2 regions of the Bradyrhizobium pachyrhizi genome follow, and region 1 is predicted to be linked to the other one. Evidence: predicted binding sites of a transcription regulator. Region 1 holds the regulator's gene; the other holds the start of a gene.
The links. Region 1 encodes PhoB, which activates phosphate uptake and scavenging genes when phosphate is short. Its sites were predicted from a motif close to TGTCATNNANCTGTCAT; they were not measured.

Region 1 (10,471 bases):
TCGAGCTGTCGGCCCATGTGCGGCCCGAGGCCTCGATCGACATCGTGCCGATCATCCGCCAGGTCGCCGACGGGCTCGAGGCACTGGCCAGCGAGCGCCAGGTCGAGATCGAGGTCGACCTGCCTCAGGCCCCGGTCATGATCGCCGGCGACCGCGAGGAACTGCTCCGCCTGTTCGAGAACCTGATCGAGAACGCCCTCAAATACGGCGCCTCCGGGGGCCGCGTCATAGTGTCGCTGAATCAGGCCGTTTCGGGCGCATCGGGCGAGGGGGCCCCCGAAATCCGTGTCATGGTACGGGATTTCGGCCCCGGCATCGCCCCGGAGCACCTGCCGCGGCTGACCGAGCGCTTCTACCGGGTCGACGTCGGCGACAGCCGCAACCAGGGCGGAACGGGCCTCGGATTATCGCTGGTGAAACATATTCTTAACCGTCATCGCGGGCGTCTTTTGATCGAGAGCGTGCCGAAGAATGGCGCCACTTTTACCGCCTGTTTTCCCCGGCCGAAGACCCCGTTACCAACTCAAAGCTAAGCGTTTTCAGAAGCTTAGCGCTGTCATCCAACTGTCATCCAACCTTCGTAAAAGCAGCACCGACCGCTCCTAGATGGACCGGCGTGAGCGCGATCGGGCGCATTCGGCGCTTCGCTCACAGGATGGAGACCACCCATGAATTTCATCAAAGCAATCGTCGCAGCCGGCATGATCGCCGCTTCGACGTCGGCCTTCGCTGCCGATATTACCGGCGCGGGCGCGACGTTTCCGTTCCCGATCTATTCGAAGTGGGCTGACGCATACAAGAAGGAGACCGGCAACGGTCTGAACTACCAGTCGATCGGCTCCGGCGCCGGCATCAAGCAGATCCAGGCCAAGACCGTGACCTTCGGCGCCACCGACGCGCCGCTCAAGCACGAGCAGCTCGAGAAGGACGGTCTCGTGCAGTGGCCGATGGTAATGGGCGCGATAGTCCCGGTCGTGAACCTCGAAGGCATCAAACCGGGTGACCTGGTCCTGTCGGGCGAAGTGCTCGGCGACATCTATCTCGGCAAGATCACCAAGTGGAATGACGCGGCGATCGCCAAGCTCAATCCGAAGCTGACCCTGCCGGGCGATGCGATCACCGTCGTGCGCCGTTCGGATGGTTCGGGCACCACCTTCAACTTCACCGACTATCTCTCCAAGTCGAACGCCGACTGGAAGTCCAAGGTCGGTTCCGGCACCGCGGTCGAATGGCCGGTCGGCGTCGGCGCCAAGGGCAACGAAGGCGTTGCCGGCAACATCAGCCAGACCAAGAATGCGATCGGCTATGTCGAGTATGCCTACGCCAAGCAGAACAAGCTGACCTACACCGGGCTGGTCAACAAGGCCGGCAAGACCGTGCAGCCGACCATGGCTGCCTTCCAGGCTGCCGCCTCGAATGCCGACTGGGCCAAGGCTCCCGGGTACTACGTGATCCTGACCGACCAGCCGGGCGAGGCCTCCTGGCCGATCACCGCGGCGACCTTCATCCTGATGCACAAGGACTCGACCGACAAGGCGGCCTCGCAGGAAGCGCTCAAGTTCTTCAAATACGCCTTCGAGAAGGGCGACAAGGCGGCCGAAGAGCTCGACTACATCCCGATGCCGGACTCGGTCGTCAAGCTGATCGAGAAGACCTGGTCGTCGGACATCAAGAGCTAAGTCCGACGCTGCGACAGGACCTGTGCCGACTCGATCGAGGCACAGGTCGAGCGACCAAGACCCGGTCTCCATCACCGCGGCAACAAGCGCGGGATCGAGGCCGGGGTTCGCGCCTCAAGGGGCGTGGCTGGAACGACGACGCCCGGCCAAATGCGTCAGTGAAGATCGCTTCGGGGCGTAGCGGTTTGCGTGGCTTTTGCATACTAAAGAGGGGATTGGCGTGGCAGACATGGCTGTTCAGAGCGATGTGATGGAAGCCGCGGGACCTTACGATCGCGCCAAGGCCCTCAGCGCCTTCAAGCTCGGTGACCTCACCTTCTATTGGATCACCCGCATCTCGGCGATTTCGGTTCTGTTGATCCTCGGCGGCATCATCCTGTCGCTGATCGTCGGCGCCTGGCCGGCGATGAAGGAATACGGCTTCGCCTTCCTCTGGACGCAGCGCTGGGCGCCCTCGGCCGATCCGCCGGTGCTCGGCGCGCTCGGCCCGATCTACGGCACGCTGATCACTTCGGTGATCGCGATGCTGATCGCCATTCCGGTCGGCATCGGCATCGCCGTGTTCCTCACCGAGCTCTGCCCGCAAGTGCTGCGCCGCCCGATCGGCATCGCGATCGAGCTGCTCGCCGGTATCCCCTCCATCATCTACGGCATGTGGGGCTTCTTCGTGCTCGGCCCGTTCCTGGCCAACACGTTCCAGCCTTTCATGATCCGGATCTTCGAGGGCGTCCCGGTGCTGGGCGCGGTGTTCGCCGGCCCGCCGTCCTATCTCAGCCTGTTCAACGCTGCACTGATCCTTGCGATCATGGTGCTGCCCTTCATCACCGCGATCTCGGTCGACGTGTTCAAGACCGTGCCGCCGGTGCTGAAGGAGGCCGCCTACGGCATGGGCTGCACAACCTGGGAGGTCGTCCGCAGCGTCGTGATCCCCTACACCCGCGTCGGCGTGATCGGCGGCATCATGCTGGCACTCGGCCGGGCCCTCGGCGAGACCATGGCGGTGACCTTCATCATCGGCAACTCGTTCCGCATCTCGTCGTCGATCTTCGCGCCGGGCACCACGATCTCGGCGGCGATCGCCAGCGAATTCGCCGAGAGCGACGGCCTGCACCAGTCCGGCCTGATCCTGCTCGGCTTGCTGCTGTTCGTGCTGACCTTCTTCGTGCTCGCCGGCGCGCGGCTGATGCTGATGCGGCTTGAAAAGAAGGCGGGGAAGTAACGCCATGAACCCGATCTACAAATCCCGCCGCCGCAGCGACATCGTCATCCGCGCACTCTGCGTCGGCGCCGCGCTGTTCGGCGTCACCTGGCTGGCCCTGATCCTGATCACGCTGCTCTATAACGGCCTTGCCGGCCTCAGCGTGCAGCTGTTCACCCAGAACACGCCGCCGCCCGGCTCGACCGAAGGCGGCCTGCTCAACGCCATTGTCGGCTCGGTCATCATGACCGTGATCGGCGTCGGCATCGGCGCGCCGCTTGGCCTGTTCGCCGGTACCTACCTCGCCGAATACGGCAAGCACGACAAGCTGACCTCGGTGATCCGCTTCATCAACGACATCCTGCTCAGCGCGCCGTCGATCATCATCGGCCTGTTCATCTATGGTGCGGTGGTGGTGCCGATGCGCGGCTTCTCGGCGATCGCAGGCAGCCTCGCGCTCGCGGTGATCGTGATCCCGGTCGTGCTGCGCACCACCGAGGACATGCTGCTCTTGGTGCCCAATCCGCTGCGCGAGGCCGCCTCCGCGCTCGGCCTGCCGCGTTCGTTGGTGATCAAGCGGATCGCTTATCGCGCGGCGCGATCGGGTCTGATCACCGGCGTGCTGCTGGCGACCGCCCGCGTCGCCGGCGAGACCGCGCCGCTGCTGTTCACCGCGCTGTCGAACCAGTTCTTCAGCCTGGATCTGACCAAGACGATGGCCAACCTGCCGGTGACCATCAACAATTTCGTGCAGAGCCCCTACGCCTACTGGAAAGAGCTGGCGTGGAGCGGTGCGCTGCTCATCACATTCACCGTGCTCGCGTTGAATATCGGCGCGCGTATCCTTGGTGCCGAAAGGGCCGCAAAATGACCGAGCTTTCTGTCTCCACGACTGCCGCGGGCCACGTTCCCCAGGTTCCGCTGCCGGAAGCGCCGCCGAAAGTCACGGTGCGCAACCTCAACTTCTATTACGGCGAGCACCACGCGCTGAAGAACATCAACCTGACGCTCGGCACCAACCGCGTCACGGCGTTCATCGGCCCGTCCGGCTGCGGCAAGTCGACCCTGCTGCGCATCTTCAACCGGATGTACGACCTGTATCCGGGCCAGCGCGCGGTCGGCCAGCTGATGCTGGACCAGACCAACATTCTCGACCCCAAGCTCGACCTCAACTTGCTGCGCGCGCGGGTCGGCATGGTGTTCCAGAAGCCGACGCCGTTCCCGATGACGATCTACGAGAACATCGCCTTCGGCATCCGCCTCTACGAGAAGATCTCGAAGTCCGAGATGGACGACCGGGTCGAGAAGGCGCTGCGCGGCGGCGCGCTGTGGAACGAGGTCAAGGACAAGCTGAACGCCTCCGGCCTGTCGCTCTCCGGCGGCCAGCAGCAGCGGCTGTGCATCGCGCGCACCGTGGCGGTGCGTCCCGAGGTGATCCTGTTCGACGAGCCGTGCTCGGCGCTCGACCCGATCTCGACCGCCAAGGTCGAGGAACTGATCCAGGAGCTCTCCGAGGACTACACGATCGCGATCGTCACCCACAACATGCAGCAGGCGGCGCGCGTCTCCGACAAGACCGCCTTCATGTATCTCGGCGAGCTGATCGAGTTCGACGACACCAACAAGATCTTCACCTCACCGAGCGATCGGCGCACCCAGGACTACATCACCGGCCGGTTCGGTTGACCGGCGCATGATCCGGAAAAGTGGCAACCGGTTTTCCGATCAGGTCATGCTAAAATTCAGGACACGAAACCATGATCCCCGGGACCATGGTTGAGGGAGACAAGCGATGGCTTCTGAACATACCGCCAAGGCATTCGACAGCGACCTGCAGGAGTTGACCCGCCTGGTCGCCGAGATGGGCGGCCTGGTCGAACGGATGATTACCGAGTCGGTCGACGCGCTGATCCGTCGCGACGTCGCGCTCGGCAAGCGCGTGGTCGCCGCCGACATCGAGATCGACAATCTGCAGCGCAACATCGAAGAGCGCGCGGTGCTGACGATCGCGCGCCGCCAGCCGATGGCGATCGACCTGCGTGAGATCGTCAGCGCGATGCGCGTCGCCACCGACCTCGAGCGGATCGGCGACCTCGCCAAGAACATGGGCAAGCGCGTCGCGGCGCTGGAGAGCGATTTCCAGCCGCTGAAGCTGATCCGCGGCCTCGAGCACATGACCGACCTCGTGCTGTCGCAGGTCAAGTCGGTGCTCGACGCCTATGCCGCGCACGACCTGCCGGCGGCGATGAACGTCTGGAAGGGCGACGAGGAGGTCGATGCGATCTGCACCTCGCTGTTCCGCGAACTGCTCACCTACATGATGGAAGATCCGCGCAACATCTCGTTCTGCATCCATCTGATGTTCTGCGCCAAGAACATCGAGCGGATCGGCGATCACGCCACCAATATCGCCGAGACCGTATTCTACATGATCGAGGGCCAGCAGATCACCGACAAGCGCCCGAAGGGCGACATGACCACTTTTGCCACCACGGTGCCGGGCAGCTGAGGCTTGATCGGCAAGCGCGGAACCGGATTGTCCTTCGACAACTCGTTTCCGCGGGGACTATGCTCAAGGAAGTAAGCGTTTCGGTTTGCGTCTGGGCAACGGATCACCACAGAGAAAGAACTTAAACCGATGAGCGCACGCATTCTGGTAGTCGAAGACGAGGAAGCGCTGACGACGCTGTTGCGCTACAATCTCGATGCGGAAGGCTACGATGTCGAGACGGTCGGGCGCGGCGACGATGCCGACACCCGCCTGAAGGAGCGCGTTCCCGACCTCGTGGTGCTGGACTGGATGCTGCCGGGCCTGTCCGGCATCGAGCTGTGCCGCCGCCTGCGGGCGCGGCCCGAGACCAAGCAACTTCCGATCATCATGCTGACCGCGCGCGGCGAGGAAAGCGAGCGCGTACGCGGGCTTGCCACCGGCGCCGACGATTACATCGTCAAGCCGTTCTCGGTGCCGGAGCTGCTGGCGCGGGTGAAGGGCCTCTTGCGCCGCGCCAGCCCGGAGCGGCTTGCGACCGTGTTGACCTACGGCGACATCGAGCTCGACCGCGAGAAGCGCCGCGTGGCGCGCTCGGGCCGTCCGATCGATCTCGGGCCGACCGAGTATCGCCTGCTCGAATTCTTCCTCGAGCATCCCGGCCGCGTCTTCAGCCGCGAGCAACTGCTCGACAGCGTCTGGGGCCGCGACATCTACATCGATGAGCGCACCGTCGACGTGCATATCGGCCGTCTGCGTAAGCTCCTCAATCCCGGCCGCGAGCAGGACCCGATCCGCACCGTGCGCGGCGCCGGCTACGCGCTCGATGACCGCTTTGCCAAGGCCGAGCCGCAGCCGTAACGGCCAAGCGGCATTCATAAACCGCAACACGGCGAAAGCCGGGATCAATAGCCACCAATGGGCGTTGTTAGAAAGCCGTCTGGCCGCTTGCCGATTGCGCCGGCCGCGGCGTATGGGTCCCGGCATGCGCCGGGACGACGCTGGTGATATAGCCGGGCTGCGTCACACAAAAAAATCCCCGCTTTCGCGGGGATTTGTTTTTGAGGTCTTCCGACGTTTTCCCGAGTGCTCACTTGATCTGCGGTTTCGCCGACGGCCGGCGGCGATCGGCGGCGGGCTGGTAGGCGACGCGCGAGTGATGCGCGCAATAGGGCAGGCCGGCGAGCGCCTTGCCGCCGCAGAAGAAGAATTCCGGGCTCGAGGGATCGCCGACCGGCCAATGACAGGTGGCCTCGTTCAGCTCGAGCAGCGAGAGCCGCTGGCTCATTGGCACCACATTGTCGTAGGAGATCGGATCGGGCTCCATTTCGACCTCGAAGGCGTGCGCCAGCGCGGTGTTGCCGCGCGAGACCGGTCGCGCCACCCGCATCATGTGCTGGGCGGGGCGAGCCTTGCGCTGCCGCGGCGCGGCCGTGGAGGGCGCCTTGGCGCGGCCGGAGAGGCCGAGCCGATGCACTTTGCCGATCACGGCGTTTCGCGTCACATTGCCAAGTTCCGCCGCGATCTGGCTGGCCGACAGGCCGGACTCCCAGAGCTTCTTCAGCTGCTCGACGCGATCGTCGGACCAGGTCAATACAGTCATCGCATTCTTCCCTTCGCGTAGCGCCGGCCAATCGTTGGAGCGGCGCTGCGAGCCAATCTGGACAAATATCCCTGCGGCCAGAATCCCTTAGCCCTCGCCGGGCACGGTGTTGCGCCCGAACGTTTACGCGAGACACGAAGGCTACTTAGAGGGTCCAGTACCGCCGCACGAGATGTCGTACCCGACAGGCCAAACGCTACAATATGGCGTGACTCAGGCGCAAGAGTCCGCGGCCGTGCGTCCACATGTTCCCACACAGTTAAGCATTTCGATGAGGCTTTTCCACCGCACCGGAATGCTCCGGATTGCGCTCGTTTCGCATTGCAGGAAGGCCACTTCGTGGCGATTGACACTTACTGACCGCAGCATAGAATGCCCGCCACGTGCCGCCCGCAAAGGCGGCCGTTTTGTTTTCCGAAGCTGGCCGTTGCTGCGCTGGCGTCAAGGCGCGCGGCAATTGTCGGCTTCAAACCGTCAGTGATCGCCATGACCAACGCTGCCACGTCGCATCTGCTCCCCGTCTTCGCCAGGGTCGATCTCGGCTTCGAGCGCGGTGAGGGCGCCTGGCTGATCGCAACCAACGGCGACCGCTATCTCGATTTCACCTCGGGCGTCGCGGTCAACGCGCTCGGGCATGCGCATCCGCATCTGGTCAAGGCGCTGCAGGAGCAGGCGACCAAACTCTGGCACATGTCGAACCTGTTCAAGAGCCCGGACGGCGAGGCGCTTGCCGCGCGGCTGTGCGAGCAGAGCTTTGCCGACTTCGTGTTCTTCTGCAATTCCGGCGCGGAAGCGATGGAGGGCGTGATCAAGCTGGTCCGCCACTATCACTTCTCCAAGGGCCACGGCGAGCGCTACCGCATCATCACCTTCGAGGGCGCCTTCCACGGCCGCACGCTGGGCACGCTGGCGGCGACCGGCTCGGCGAAATATCTCGAGGGCTTCGGGCCGCCGATGGACGGCTTCGACCAGGTGCCGCATGGCGACATCGAGGCGGTGAAGAAGGCGATCGGTCCGCACACCGCCGGCATCCTGATCGAGCCGGTGCAGGGCGAGGGCGGCGTGCGCTCGGCGCCGCAGGCGTTCTTCAAGGCGCTGCGCGCGCTCTGCGACGAGCACGGCCTGCTGCTTGCCTTCGACGAGGTGCAGACCGGCATGGGCCGCACCGGCGAGCTGTTCGCCTACAAGCGCACGGGCGTCACGCCGGATGTGATGTCGCTGGCCAAGGCGCTCGGCGGCGGTTTCCCGATCGGCGCGGTGCTGGCTACCGCGCAGGCCGCGGCCGGCATGGCGCCCGGCTCGCACGGCTCGACCTTCGGCGGCAATCCGCTCGCGGTCGCCGCCGCCAATGCCGTGCTCGACGTCATGCTGAAACCGGGCTTCTTCGAGCATGTGCAGAAGATGTCGCTGCTGCTCAAGCAGAAGCTCGCCTCCGTCGTCGACCGCTATCCCGGCGTGCTGTCGGAGGCGCGCGGCGAGGGGCTGTTGATCGGCGTCAAGGCCGTGGTGCCGTCGGGCGACCTGATCGCCGCCCTGCGCAACGAGAAGCTGCTCACCGTCGGCGCCGGCGACAATGTGGTGCGGTTCCTGGCGCCGCTGATCGTGACCGAGGCCGAGATCGATACGTCGATCACCGCGCTCGAGCGCGCCTGCGCGACATTGTCGGCGGCGCAGCCGAAGAAGGCGGCTGGATGATGAGCAAGCCGGTCCGTCACTTCCTCGACATCAACGAGCTGCCGCTCGGCGAGCTGCGCAACATGCTGTCCGCCGGAGCCGCCATGAAGGCGAAGCTGAAGGCGCATGAGAAGGGCAGGAAGCCGCTCGAAGGCAAGACGCTGGCGATGATCTTCGAGCGCCCGTCGACCCGCACAAGGGTGTCGTTCGACGTCGGCATGCGCCAGCTCGGCGGTGAATCCATCATGCTGACCGGCGCCGAGATGCAGCTCGGCCGCGGCGAGACCATCGCGGACACCGCGCGCGTGCTGTCGCGCTATGTCGATGCGATCATGATCCGCATCCTCAACCATGACGCGCTGCTCGAGCTCGCCGCCCACGCCACCGTGCCCGTGATCAACGGCCTGACCCGGCGCTCGCATCCCTGTCAGGTGATGGCCGACCTCATGACCTATGAGGAAAATCGCGGCTCGATCGAGGGCAAGACCGTGGCCTGGACCGGCGACGACAACAACGTGCTGGCCTCCTGGGCGCATGCCGCCGAGCGATTCAAGTTCCAGCTCAATGTCGCAACCCCGCCGGAGCTCTCGCCGAAAAAGCCGATGCGCGACTGGATCAAGGCGACCGGCGCGCCGATCGTGCTCGGCACCGATCCGGAAGCCGCCGTGCGCGGCGCCGACTGCGTCGTCACCGACACCTGGGTGTCGATGGGCGACAAGGAGGGCGAGCACCGTCACAACGTGCTGCGGCCGTATCAGGTCAATGCCAAGCTGATGTCGCTCGCCAAGCCCGACGCACTGTTCATGCACTGCCTGCCCGCGCATCGCGGCGAGGAGGTCACCGACGAGGTGATCGACGGGCCGCAATCCGTGGTGTTCGACGAGGCGGAAAACCGCCTGCATGCGCAGAAGGGCATCCTGGCCTGGTGTTTCGACGCGGTCGCGTAGCGCCCATTCAATGCTGTCGTCCCGGCGAAGGCCGGGACCCATAACCACCGATGTAAATTTTGCGAAAGCTGGAGCCCCAGCTGAATGCAGCAACTCACATCGGCGGTTATGGGTCCCTGCTCTCGCAGGGACGACGGATAGATCCGTTCTGCTGAACCCCTTTCGTTTTGCGGTCCGAGACCCCAGATAGAGCGCCATGGTTTCACAATCCCCCGACATCAAAATCACGCCCGAGGCGCCGGTTCGCGCGCCCTCAGCGGTTCCTGTCGACGATGCCGTGCTGGCCTTCGAGGTCGGCGCGCTGGATCTGCGTGGCCGGTTGACCCGGCTCGGACCCGCGCTCGACGAGATCCTGCACAAGCACGATTATCCGCCCGCGGTCGGCAAGCTGCTCGGTGAGGCGATCGTGCTCACCACGCTGCTCGGCTCGTCGGTCAAGTTCGAGGGCCGCTTCATCCTGCAGACCCGGACCGACGGTCCGGTCTCGCTCCTGATCGTCGATTTCCAGGCGCCCGACCGGTTGCGCGCCTATGCGCGCTACGACGCATCGCGCCTCAAGAATGGCCAGAGCTCGGGCGAGCTGCTCGGCAAGGGCCACCTTGCGATGACCATCGATCAGGGCTCCAACACCAGCCGCTACCAGGGACTGGTCGCGCTCGACGGCGGCGGCCTGGAAGAGGCGGCCCACGAATATTTCCTGCGCTCGGAGCAGATCCCGACGCGGGTGCGGCTTGCGGTCGGCGAGGAGATGCGCGGCGGCGAGGGCGGCAAGCTGCACTGGCGCGCCGGCGGCATCCTGCTGCAATTCCTGCCCAAGGCGCCCGAGCGCGCCAAGCAGGCCGATCTGCATCCCGGCGACGCGCCGGAAGGCACGACCACGCA
Region 2 (10,471 bases), 1.7 Mb from region 1:
AAAGTCAGGCAGGACACGCCGAAGTGTTTCGTGATCCCAGTCCCACCATGCGAGCGCAGCGAGGCGGTCGGCGATCGTCTCGGAGAAGCGTCGCTTCACCGGCCGCGCCGGATTACCGGCGACGATGGTGTAGTCGGGAACGTCCTTGGTCACGATGGCGCCGGCGGCGACGACAGCGCCGGTTCCGACGTTCCGGCCCGGTAACAGGATCGCACCGTGCCCGATCCAGACGTCATGGCCGATATGCACGTGATGCGCACGTCGCCAGTTGAAGAAGTCGGTGTCGTCGCTCTCCCCGGGGAAATACGCGCTGGCGCGGTAGGTGAAATGCGCCTGAGTCGCGCGATGCATCGGGTGGTTGCCGGGATTGATGCGGGTCATCGCGGCGATCGAGCAGAACTTGCCGATCGAAGTGTAGGTGATCTGGCTGTCGTTCACGACGTAGGAATAGTCATCCATGCTGACTTCAAGCAGGATCGTGCGCGCGCCGACCTCGGTATACTTGCCGAGCTTGCTCTCGCGCACCGACGCTGTCGGGTCGACGGTCGGCACAACCGAGAGTGTTTTTCCGGCCATCGGGGCCTCCGCAAATCTTAAAGAATCTTGGGCTTCCGGGGATGCGTGCTCGTCATCGGGACGCTTGATGACAACATCATGACGTCGGGATGACGGCAAGGGAGCGACAAGGGAGGGGTGTGGACGATCGCCGCACCGCAGCGCTGTCGTCACATAACTGTAAAACGCCGGGGATAGCGATGGCCCAACGAGGCGCGGTTGGAGCATTACATGCTGGTGGTGGAAGGTTTGACGTGCCGTTTCGGCACGAAAGCCGCAGTCGACAACGCGTCCTTTTCGATCGCGCCGGGCAGCTTTGTCGGCGTGATCGGCCGCTCCGGTGCCGGCAAGTCGACGCTGCTGCGGATGATCAACCGTCTCGCCGATCCGACCTCCGGCCGTATCCTGTTCGAAGGTACCGACGTCACCGCGTTGCGCGGCAAGGAACTGCGGCGGTGGCGCGCGCGCTCGGCGATGATCTTCCAGCAGTTCAATCTGGTCGGCCGCCTTGACGTGCTGACCAACGTGCTGATGGGCCGGCTGGCCCAGATTCCGTCATGGCGGTCGCTGGCGCAGGTCTGGCCGGAGCAGGACAGGGCACTGGCGCTGTCGGCGCTCGAGCAATTCGACATCGCCCAGCTGGCGGCGCAGCGCGCCGACCAGCTCTCCGGCGGCCAGCAGCAGCGCGTCGCGATCGCCCGCGCGCTGGTGCAGGAGCCCGACATCATTCTCGCCGACGAGCCGATCGCCTCGCTTGATCCGCGCAACACCAAGATCGTGATGGACGCGCTGCTGCGCATCAACAAGCATTTCGGCATCACTGTGCTTTGCAATCTGCACTCGCTCGACCTGGCGCGGACCTATTGCGACCGCCTGGTCGGCATGGCCGCGGGTCGCGTGGTGTTCGATGGCGCCCCCGCGGCGCTCACCGACCATATCGCCCGCGAGCTCTATGACCTCGAGGCCAATGACGTCATCGGCGCAGCACCGCTGCCCGCGCCCGACGGTGCAACTGCGCCGGCACTCGGCACCGCAGCCGCGGCCTGAGCGTCGCGCATTTTTCAATCTGGGAGGCCGGGCATTTTGCCCGGCCAACAGGTGCAACTACAACAAAAGAGGGGTAGTCATGTTCACTCGTCGCATCATTCTGGCTGGCGCCGCCGCGCTGGCATTTGCCGGTTCGGCCTCCGCGCAGGACTGGAAAGCAAAATACCCGGAGCTCACCTTCGCGGTGGTGCCGGCCGAGAACGCCTCCGGCGTCACCGAGCGCTGGACGCCGTTCGTGGCGTATCTGTCGAAGGAGCTCGGCGTGAAGGTCACGCTGCGCATTGCCAACGACTACGCGGCCGTCATCGAAGGCCAGCGCGCCGGCAACATCCAGATCGCCAGCTACGGCTCGGCCTCGTTCTCTCGCGCGCGCCTGACCGGCGTCAAGACCGACGCGTTCGCCAACGATATGAACGCCGACGGTTCGACCGGCTATTACTCGGTGTTCTTCGTCAAGGCGTCGAGCCCGTACAAGACGGTCGAGGACCTGAAAGGCAAGAATCTCGGCCTGGTCGATCCGAACTCGACATCCGGCAACAACGTGCCGCGCTTCGAACTCAACAAGATGGGCATCGCGAACGCCGAAGGCTATTTCGGCAAGGTCGTGTTCACCGGCAGCCACGAGAACGCCGTCCTGGCGCTGTCGCAGGGAACCGTTGATGTGGCCGCCAACCAGTGGACCAACGAGGACGATTCCACACTCGCCCAGATGCTGACCAAGGGCATGCTGAAGAATGCCGACGGCTCGGCGATGAAGAAGGATGATTTCCGCATCATCCACAAGTCGGCGCTCATCATCAACGGCCCCTATGCGTACAACACCGATCTTCCGGAGGACCTGAAGGCTGCGATCGCAAAGGTCTTCTTCGACGCCCCGACCAAGGACAAGGCCGCCTTCGACCGTCTGTCCGACGGTCAGAAGAAGGGCTTCCATCCCGCCACCACCAAGGATTGGGACGGCACCATCGAGCTGATCAAGTTCGTCGACGGTTTGCGCAAGAAGGCGAGCTGATCGCACGCCTGACGTCACGAGGGCCGGGCGTATAGCCCGGCCCTTTCCACTCAACTCCGAACCGGGCTGGCACGCGTCGATGGCGACCGCCGTATCCATTCTTCCAGCGCAGCAACTGGCGACGCTGGAGGACGCCTACCGCAAGTCCGTCGCACGCAAGCGGTTGAAGGCCGCGCTGGCAACGGCGGCATTTTGCGCGGTGCTGGTGATCGCGGCGTTCGGCGCCGAAGTGAACCTGCGCACGCTGTTCACCTATTTCGGCAATTTCGTCAGCTATTTCGATCGCATCCTGACGCTGGATTCCGGCGCGCGGGTCTGGACCGATCCGGCCGAATGGTTCTGGGGTTGGCATAAGTGGCTGAAGATGCTCGGCGAGACGATCCTGATCAGCTATGTCGGCACGCTGACGGGTGCCGTGCTCGCCTTCGCGCTCAATTTCTTCGCGGCCCAGAATACGTCGCCGGGCCCGTGGGTACGTTTCACGATCCGCCGCCTGCTGGAATTCGCCCGCACCGTCCCCGGCATCGTGTTCGCGCTGATCTTCGTGATCGCGTTCGGCCTCGGGCCGATGGCCGGCGTGCTGGCGATCGCGATCCACACCACCGGGGCGCTCGGCAAGCTGTTTGCCGAGATCGTCGAGAATGCCGACATGAAGCCGGTCGAGGGCATCCGCTCCACCGGCGCGAGCTGGCTGTCCTGCATGCGCTTTGCCGTGCTGCCGCAGGTCTCGGCCGGCTATGCCAGCTATGCGCTGCTGCGCTTCGAGATCAACGTCCGCGAGGCGTCGGTGATGGGCTTCGTCGGCGCCGGCGGCATCGGCCAGGAGCTGGTGGTCGCGATCCGCAAGTTCTACTATTCCGACGTCAGCGCCATCCTCATCACCATCATCGTCACGGTCTTCATCATCGACATTTCGACCGGCTGGCTGCGCGGCCGGCTGTTCGGCAAGGAGACCCGTCGATGAGCCAGATGCCGAGGCCGGACACCACGGAACTGCGCGCGAAGTACCCCGGCGTCTTCGAACGTCCCGCATCGGCACGGCTGGCGATGCCGGCCATGATCGCGGCGGCGCTCGCGATCTTCGTGTTCGGCCTGGTCGATCTCGACTTCTCGCCGTCCAGGCTGATCGCGGGCCTCGGCCAGCTCGGCTGGATCACCATGCTGATGCTTCCGCCGAATCCGGGCTCGTCGTTTCCGCTCTACATGCAGGCGCTCGGCGAGACGCTGTCGATCGCGGTGCTCGGCACCACGCTTGCCGCGGTTTTGGCGCTGCCGGTCAGCCTGCTGGCGGCGCGCAACATCATCCCCTCGAACCTGATCCGCTTTCCGGTGCGCCGCTTCCTGGACTCGATCCGCGGCGTCGATACGCTGATCTGGGCGCTGGTCTGGATCAACGTCGTCGGTCTCGGCCCGTTCGCCGGCGTGCTCGCGATCATGGTGTCCGACTTCGGCGCGTTCGGAAAGCTGTTCTCGGAGGCGATCGAGGCGGCGGATCGCAAGCAGGTCGAGGGCATTCGCGCCTCCGGCGGCAACGCCCTGCACGAAATCCGCTTCGGCCTGCTGCCGCAGGTGCTGCCCGTGATCGCCGGGCAGGTGCTCTACTTCATCGAGTCGAATACCCGTTCGGCGACCATCATCGGCATCGTCGGTGCCGGCGGCATCGGCTTGCAGCTCGCCGAGCAGATCCGCGTGCTGGAATGGCAGAAGGTGTCGTTCCTGATCCTGATGATCCTGATCGCAGTTGCCGCGATCGACTTCATCTCGAGCAAGCTGCGCTTTGCGATCATCGGGCAGCGTGCGGTGGTGTAGCTTCTTCTTCGCCTCTCCCCGCGTGCGGGGAGAGGCCGGAATTTTCGCGCAGCGCAAATTCCGGGTGACGCGGACTCTCCGGGGACTCACAGCTTCCGGATTCGCGGAGACAGGCCCCTCACCCCCACCCTCTCCCCGCCAGAGCGGGGCGAGGGAGAAGTGCTCAGTCGTCAACCATTCTCGACCAGAAACTCCACGCGCTCGGCGGCGAAGCGCGAGCGCTTGGTCACCAGCGGCTGGTCCAGCATGTCGACGTCGGTTGCGTCGACCACCAGCACCGGCCGTCCCAGCGGCAGGTCGAGCCGCGCGGCGTCGGTCGCATCGACGATCGCCGCGGTGATCCGGGTCGAGGCGCGGTGGTAGTCCTTGACGCCGTAATGGCCGAGCAGCTTCGTCATCGAGCGGACGTTGGCGAATACGCTGCCGGCATCGGGAAACCGCTCGGCCGACAGCCAGGTGGTGGAAACACAGATCGGCGTTCGGTCGGCGAGCCGCACCGCTTCGATCCGGATCAGCGGCGCACCGATCTTCAGCCCCAGCTCGCGCGCGATCTCGCGATTGGCGGTGTCGCTGCTCGCATCGATCAACTGGCCGCGCGGCTCGTGGCCGCCGGCGCCGACGATCTCGGAAAACCGCGTGCGTGAGCGCAAGGGATAGGCGAGGCGCTGGGCTTCGACATAGGTGCCGCTGCCGCGTTCCGCGCGCACCAGGCCGCGCTCGGCCAATGCGGCGAGCGCCCGCCGCACGGTGTGCCGGTTGACCCGGTACGTCTCGGCGATCTCCATCTCGCCGGGCAGCTTTTCGCCGGCGGCAAAGCGGCCGTCAGCGATGCCGCGCTCGATGCCGTCGGCGACCTGCCGCCACAAGGCGACGCCGGAACTTTCCTGCATGCTCATGGCGCGGTGATACCAGAAATCTTTGGTTTGTCACGAAACAGTCATGGCGCTCCGCTATCAAGTTGTCTAGTATCATAGACAACTTGATGCAAGCAAGGTTGCCCAAAGGTTTGCCCATGAGTTCGACCGGACCAAACAGCAAACAGGCCCAGCGCAAGGCCGCGATGACGGTGCTGGCGCACGCCGCCGTTGCGGACATCGCCGGCAGGTTGGCGGCGATCGCGGTGCCCGCGCATGAGAACCTGCGCGAGCCGGAAAACGGCCTTGTGATGCTGCGCGGGCGGATCGGCGGCGACGGTGCGCCGTTCAATCTCGGCGAGGCGACGGTGTCGCGCGCGGCGGTGCGGCTTGCGACCGGCGAGGTCGGCTTCGGCCACACGCTCGGCCGCGACGCGCGGAAGGCGCAGATGATCGCGCTGTGCGACGCCATGGTGCAGTCGGCGGAGTTGTCCGGCGAGGTGGAGGCCAAGGTGATTGCGCCGCTGCGCGTCGCCATGAACGCCGAACGCGGCCGCAAGGCAGCGGAAACCGCGGCGACGCGGGTCGATTTCTACACGATGGTGCGCGGTGAGGGATGATGCAATGACGACGATTGCCGAAATGCCCGCGGGCTTTGCCGACAAGGTGCTGTCGGCGCAGTCGACTTTCCGTTCCGTGATGGATGCGATGGCGCGTCCGGGCAGCGTGCAGCGCGTCGCCGCGAGCGTGGGAACACCGGCCGGCATGATGCGCGGCTCGGCCGCGATCGCGCTGACGCTGTTCGATCACGACACGCCGATCTGGCTCGACGCCGCGATGTCGGCGACGCCGGACGTCGCCCGCTGGCTGAAGTTTCACGCCAGCGCGCCGGTGGTGGCCGATTCCTCGATCGCGAGCTTCGCTTTGATCGGCGATGCCGCGAGCCTGCCGGCGCTCGATTGCTTTGCGTTCGGCAGCAGCGAGTATCCTGACCGCTCGACCACGCTGATCCTGCAGGTCGACAGCCTGTCGCAGGGGCCGGCCTTCGAGCTGAAAGGACCCGGCATCGACGGCAGCGCCGTGCTGCAGGCGATGATCAAGCCGCGCGACCTGTTCCAGCGGCTTGCGATCAACGAAGCCCTGTTCCCGCGCGGCATCGATGTCGTGCTGGTCCATGACGATGCCATTGTGGCGATCCCGCGCACCACGCGGCTGATCGCAAGCGGAGTGTGAGCGATGTATGTAGCCGTCAAGGGAGGCGAGCGCGCCATCGAGAACGCCCATCGTCTGCTCGCGCATGAGCGGCGCGGCGACCGCGACGTGCCCGAGGTGACGCTGGCACAGATCTCCGAGCAGCTCGCGCTTGGTGTCGACCGCGTGATGACCGAGGGTTCGCTTTACGACCGCGAGCTCGCGGCGCTCGCGATCAAGCAGGCGCGCGGCGACATGATCGAGGCGATCTTCCTGGTCCGTGCCTTCCGCGCCACGCTGCCGCGCTTCGGCGCCACTGAGCCGGTCAACACCGGCGAGATGCAGGTGCGGCGGCGGATCTCCTCGACCTTCAAGGACGTTCCGGGCGGCCAGATCCTGGGCCCGACATTCGACTACACCCATCGCCTGCTCGATCCGCAGCTCGCGGAAGGCTTTGTGCCGGAGCAGCCGGCGACCGCGGACGCCTCGCAGGCCGCCACGCCGCGGGTGACCGACATTCTCGGCCGCGATGGCCTGATCGAATCCTCACCGCAGGCAGATAGCAACACGCCGGTCGGCGACCTCACGCGCGAGCCGCTGAGCTTTCCGGCCGACCGCGATTTGCGGCTGCAGAATCTGGCGCGCGGTGATGAGGGCTTCCTGCTCGCGCTCGGCTACTCGACGCAGCGCGGCTACGGCCGCAACCACCCGTTCGCCGGCGAGATCCGCTTCGGCGAGGTCGAGGTCGAGTTCTTCGCCGAGGACGCGGGCTTTGCCGTGCCGCTCGGCTCGATCGAGTTGACCGAGTGCCAGATGGTCAACCAGTTCAAGGGCTCGACGACCGAGGCGCCGTGCTTTACCCGCGGCTATGGCCTCGCCTTCGGCCAGAGCGAACGCAAGACCATGTCGATGGCGCTGGTCGATCGCGCGCTGCGCGCGCGCGAGCTCGGCGAGGAGGCGGCGGCGCCGGCGCAGGACGAGGAGTTCGTGATGTCGCACTCCGACAATGTCCAGTCGACCGGCTTCGTCGAGCACCTCAAGCTGCCGCACTACGTCGACTTCCAGTCCGAGCTCGGCCTGTTGCGCAAGCTGCGGCAGGAGTTCGCGGAAGCCAACGAGGCCGTGGAAATGCAGGAGGCCGCGGAATGAATGCGCCGACGTACAATTTCGCCTATCTCGACGAGCAGACCAAGCGGATGATCCGCCGCGCGATCCTCAAGGCGATCGCGATACCCGGCTATCAGGTGCCGTTCGCGAGCCGCGAGATGCCGATGCCCTATGGCTGGGGCACCGGCGGCGTGCAGGTGACCGCCGCGATCCTCGGTCCCGACGACGTGCTGAAGGTGATCGACCAAGGCTCGGACGATACCACCAACGCGATCTCGATCCGCAAGTTCTTCGGCAAGACCGCTGGTGTCGCGACCACGACCTCGACCACGGACGCGACCGTGATCCAGACCCGGCATCGCATTCCCGATGCGTCGCTGCATGCCGGGCAGGTGCTGGTCTATCAGGTGCCGATCCCCGAGCCGCTGCGCTTCCTCGAGCCGCGCGAGACCGAGACGCGGCGCATGCACGCGCTCGCCGAATACGGGCTGATGCACGTCAAGCTCTACGAGGACATCGCGCGCTTCGGCCATATCGCCACCGCCTACGCCTATCCGGTGAAGGTGAACGCGCGCTACGTGATGGACCCGTCGCCGACGCCGAAATTCGACAATCCGAAGATGGACAATTGCGCGGCGCTGCAGCTGTTCGGCGCCGGCCGCGAGAAGCGCATCTACGCGATCCCGCCCTACACCACCGTGGTGTCGCTGGATTTCGAGGATCACCCGTTCACGCGCTACCGCTTCAACGCGCCCTGCGCGCTCTGTGGCGCCGACAATTCCTATCTCGACGAGATCGTCACCGACGACAAGGGCGGGCGGATGTTCGTCTGCTCCGACACGGACTTTTGCGAGCAGCGCCAGGCCGCCGGCCATCACGGCACCGAGAGCGCAGCGCCGCACAAGGAGAAGGCGCATGTCTGAGCTCTCGAGCCTCGAGAACGACGAGCCGCTGCTGCTGGCCGAGGGGCTTGCCAAGAATTACGGCCGGCTGGCGGCCTGCCGCGACGTCTCGTTCGCGCTCTATCCCGGCGAGGTGCTGGCGATCGTCGGCGAGTCCGGCTCGGGCAAGTCGACGCTGCTGCAGCTGCTCTCGGCGCAGCTCGCGCCGAGTGCGGGGCAGGTGTCCTACCGGATGCGCGACGGCGTGCTGCGCAATCTCGCCGAATTGGGCGAGGCCGAGCGGCGCTTCCTGTTCCGCACCGACTGGGGCTTTGTGCACCAGGATCCGGCGCAGGGGCTGCGCATGGGTGTCTCGGCCGGCGCCAATGTCGGCGAGCGGCTGATGGCGGTCGGCTGGAATCATTACGGCCGCATCCGTGACACCGCGTCGACCTGGCTGGAGCGGGTCGAGATCGATACCGGCCGCATCGACGACGCGCCGAAGACCTATTCCGGCGGCATGCGGCAGCGGCTGCAGATCGCCCGCAACCTCGTCACCGAGCCGCGGCTGGTGTTCATGGACGAGCCGACCGGCGGCCTCGACGTCTCGGTGCAGGCGCGTTTGCTCGACCTGATGCGCAACCTCGTCAGCGAGCTCGGGCTCGCCGCGATCGTCGTGACCCACGATCTGGCGGTGGCGCGGTTGCTCTCGCATCGCGTGATGGTGATGAAGGGCGGCCGCGTCATCGAGACCGGCCTCACCGACCAGGTGCTCGACGATCCGCGCGAGCCCTACACCCAGCTGCTCGTTTCCTCGATTCTTCCGCCATGAGCGTGCCAATGACCGCGATGATCGAACTTGCCAACGCCGAGAAGACCTTCACCATGCATCTGCAGGGCGGCGTCGAGCTGCCGGTGGTGCGCGGCGTCTCGTTCCACGCCGATCCGGGCGAGTGCGTGGTGCTGTCGGGCCCGTCGGGCGCCGGCAAATCCTCCATCCTGAAGATGATCTTCGGCAACTACCGCTGCGACAGCGGCCGGATCGGCATCCGCCATCACGGCAAGGTTGTCGACCTTGCCACCGCCGAGCCGCGCCAGGTGCTGAGCATCCGCCGCTCGACCATCGGCTATGTCAGCCAGTTCCTGCGCGCCGTGCCGCGGGTCGCGACGATCGACGTCGTCGCCGAGCCCTTGATCGTCAACGGCGTGGCGCGCGAGGAGGCCCGCGCGCGCGCCGGCCAGCTGCTGCGCCGGCTCAACATTCCGGAGCGGCTGTGGACCTTGCCGCCCTCGACCTTCTCCGGCGGCGAGCAGCAGCGCGTCAACATCGCGCGCGGCTTCATCTCGGACCTGCCGATCCTGCTGCTGGACGAACCGACAGCTTCGCTCGATGCGGCCAATCGCGCCGTGGTGGTCGAGCTGATCGCGGAGAAGAAGACCAAGGGCGTCGCGATGGTCGCGATTGTCCATGACGACGAAATCCGCCATCTGATCGCCGACCGTATCGTCGACGTGACCTCGTTCGCGGCTGCTGCCTGAAGGACCGTTTGAAATGACCGCCAAGCAAGACACCATCATCGGCAACGCCCGGCTGGTCCTCGCCGATCGCGTGATCGAGCAGGGCTGGGTCGCGATCGCTGATGGCAGGATCGCGGAATTCGGCGAGGGCAGGGCGCCCGAGGCCGCCGAGGATGCCGGCGGCGACCTCCTGATGCCCGGGCTGATCGAGCTGCACACCGACCATCTCGAGATGCACTATGTGCCGCGGCCGAAAGTGTTCTGGAATCCGGTCGCGGCCGTGATCTCCTATGACGGTCAGCTCGCGACCTCAGGCATCACCACGGTGCTGGATTCGCTCCGGGTCTGGCGCGAGGACGGCGCCGAGGATGTCGACGGGCGCGCCGGCGTGCTGGCGGCGGCGATCTCGGCGGCGCGCGAGGAGAATCTACTGCGCGCCGATCACTTCCTGCATCTGCGCTGCGAGGTCCCGATGCCGGACGTGGTCGCCGAGGCCA

Region 2: a site for PhoB is predicted at 5,348-5,364, ahead of phnF (phosphonate metabolism transcriptional regulator PhnF). Genes of this name have one in related genera too.

Annotation. Positions count from the first base shown of each region.
Region 1 covers NZ_CP121667.1:962,800-973,270, forward strand. The annotation lists gene QA639_RS04325 (ATP-binding protein) at 1-533, shown strand, start outside; gene pstS (phosphate ABC transporter substrate-binding protein PstS) at 669-1,679, shown strand; gene pstC (phosphate ABC transporter permease subunit PstC) at 1,909-2,898, shown strand; gene pstA (phosphate ABC transporter permease PstA) at 2,903-3,748, shown strand; gene pstB (phosphate ABC transporter ATP-binding protein PstB) at 3,745-4,563, shown strand; gene phoU (phosphate signaling complex protein PhoU) at 4,670-5,386, shown strand; gene phoB (phosphate regulon transcriptional regulator PhoB) at 5,516-6,226, shown strand; gene QA639_RS04360 (GcrA family cell cycle regulator) at 6,456-6,968, opposite strand; gene QA639_RS04365 (aspartate aminotransferase family protein) at 7,455-8,663, shown strand; gene argF (ornithine carbamoyltransferase) at 8,663-9,589, shown strand; gene QA639_RS04375 (Hsp33 family molecular chaperone) at 9,786-10,471, shown strand, end outside.
Region 2 covers NZ_CP121667.1:2,613,287-2,623,757, forward strand. The annotation lists gene QA639_RS12035 (LbetaH domain-containing protein) at 1-576, opposite strand, end outside; gene phnC (phosphonate ABC transporter ATP-binding protein) at 787-1,602, shown strand; gene phnD (phosphonate ABC transporter substrate-binding protein) at 1,682-2,614, shown strand; gene phnE (phosphonate ABC transporter, permease protein PhnE) at 2,694-3,578, shown strand; gene phnE (phosphonate ABC transporter, permease protein PhnE) at 3,575-4,423, shown strand; gene phnF (phosphonate metabolism transcriptional regulator PhnF) at 4,594-5,319, opposite strand; gene phnG (phosphonate C-P lyase system protein PhnG) at 5,436-5,897, shown strand; gene phnH (phosphonate C-P lyase system protein PhnH) at 5,902-6,510, shown strand; gene QA639_RS12075 (carbon-phosphorus lyase complex subunit) at 6,514-7,617, shown strand; gene QA639_RS12080 (alpha-D-ribose 1-methylphosphonate 5-phosphate C-P-lyase PhnJ) at 7,614-8,498, shown strand; gene phnK (phosphonate C-P lyase system protein PhnK) at 8,491-9,288, shown strand; gene phnL (phosphonate C-P lyase system protein PhnL) at 9,297-9,995, shown strand; gene QA639_RS12095 (alpha-D-ribose 1-methylphosphonate 5-triphosphate diphosphatase) at 10,009-10,471, shown strand, end outside.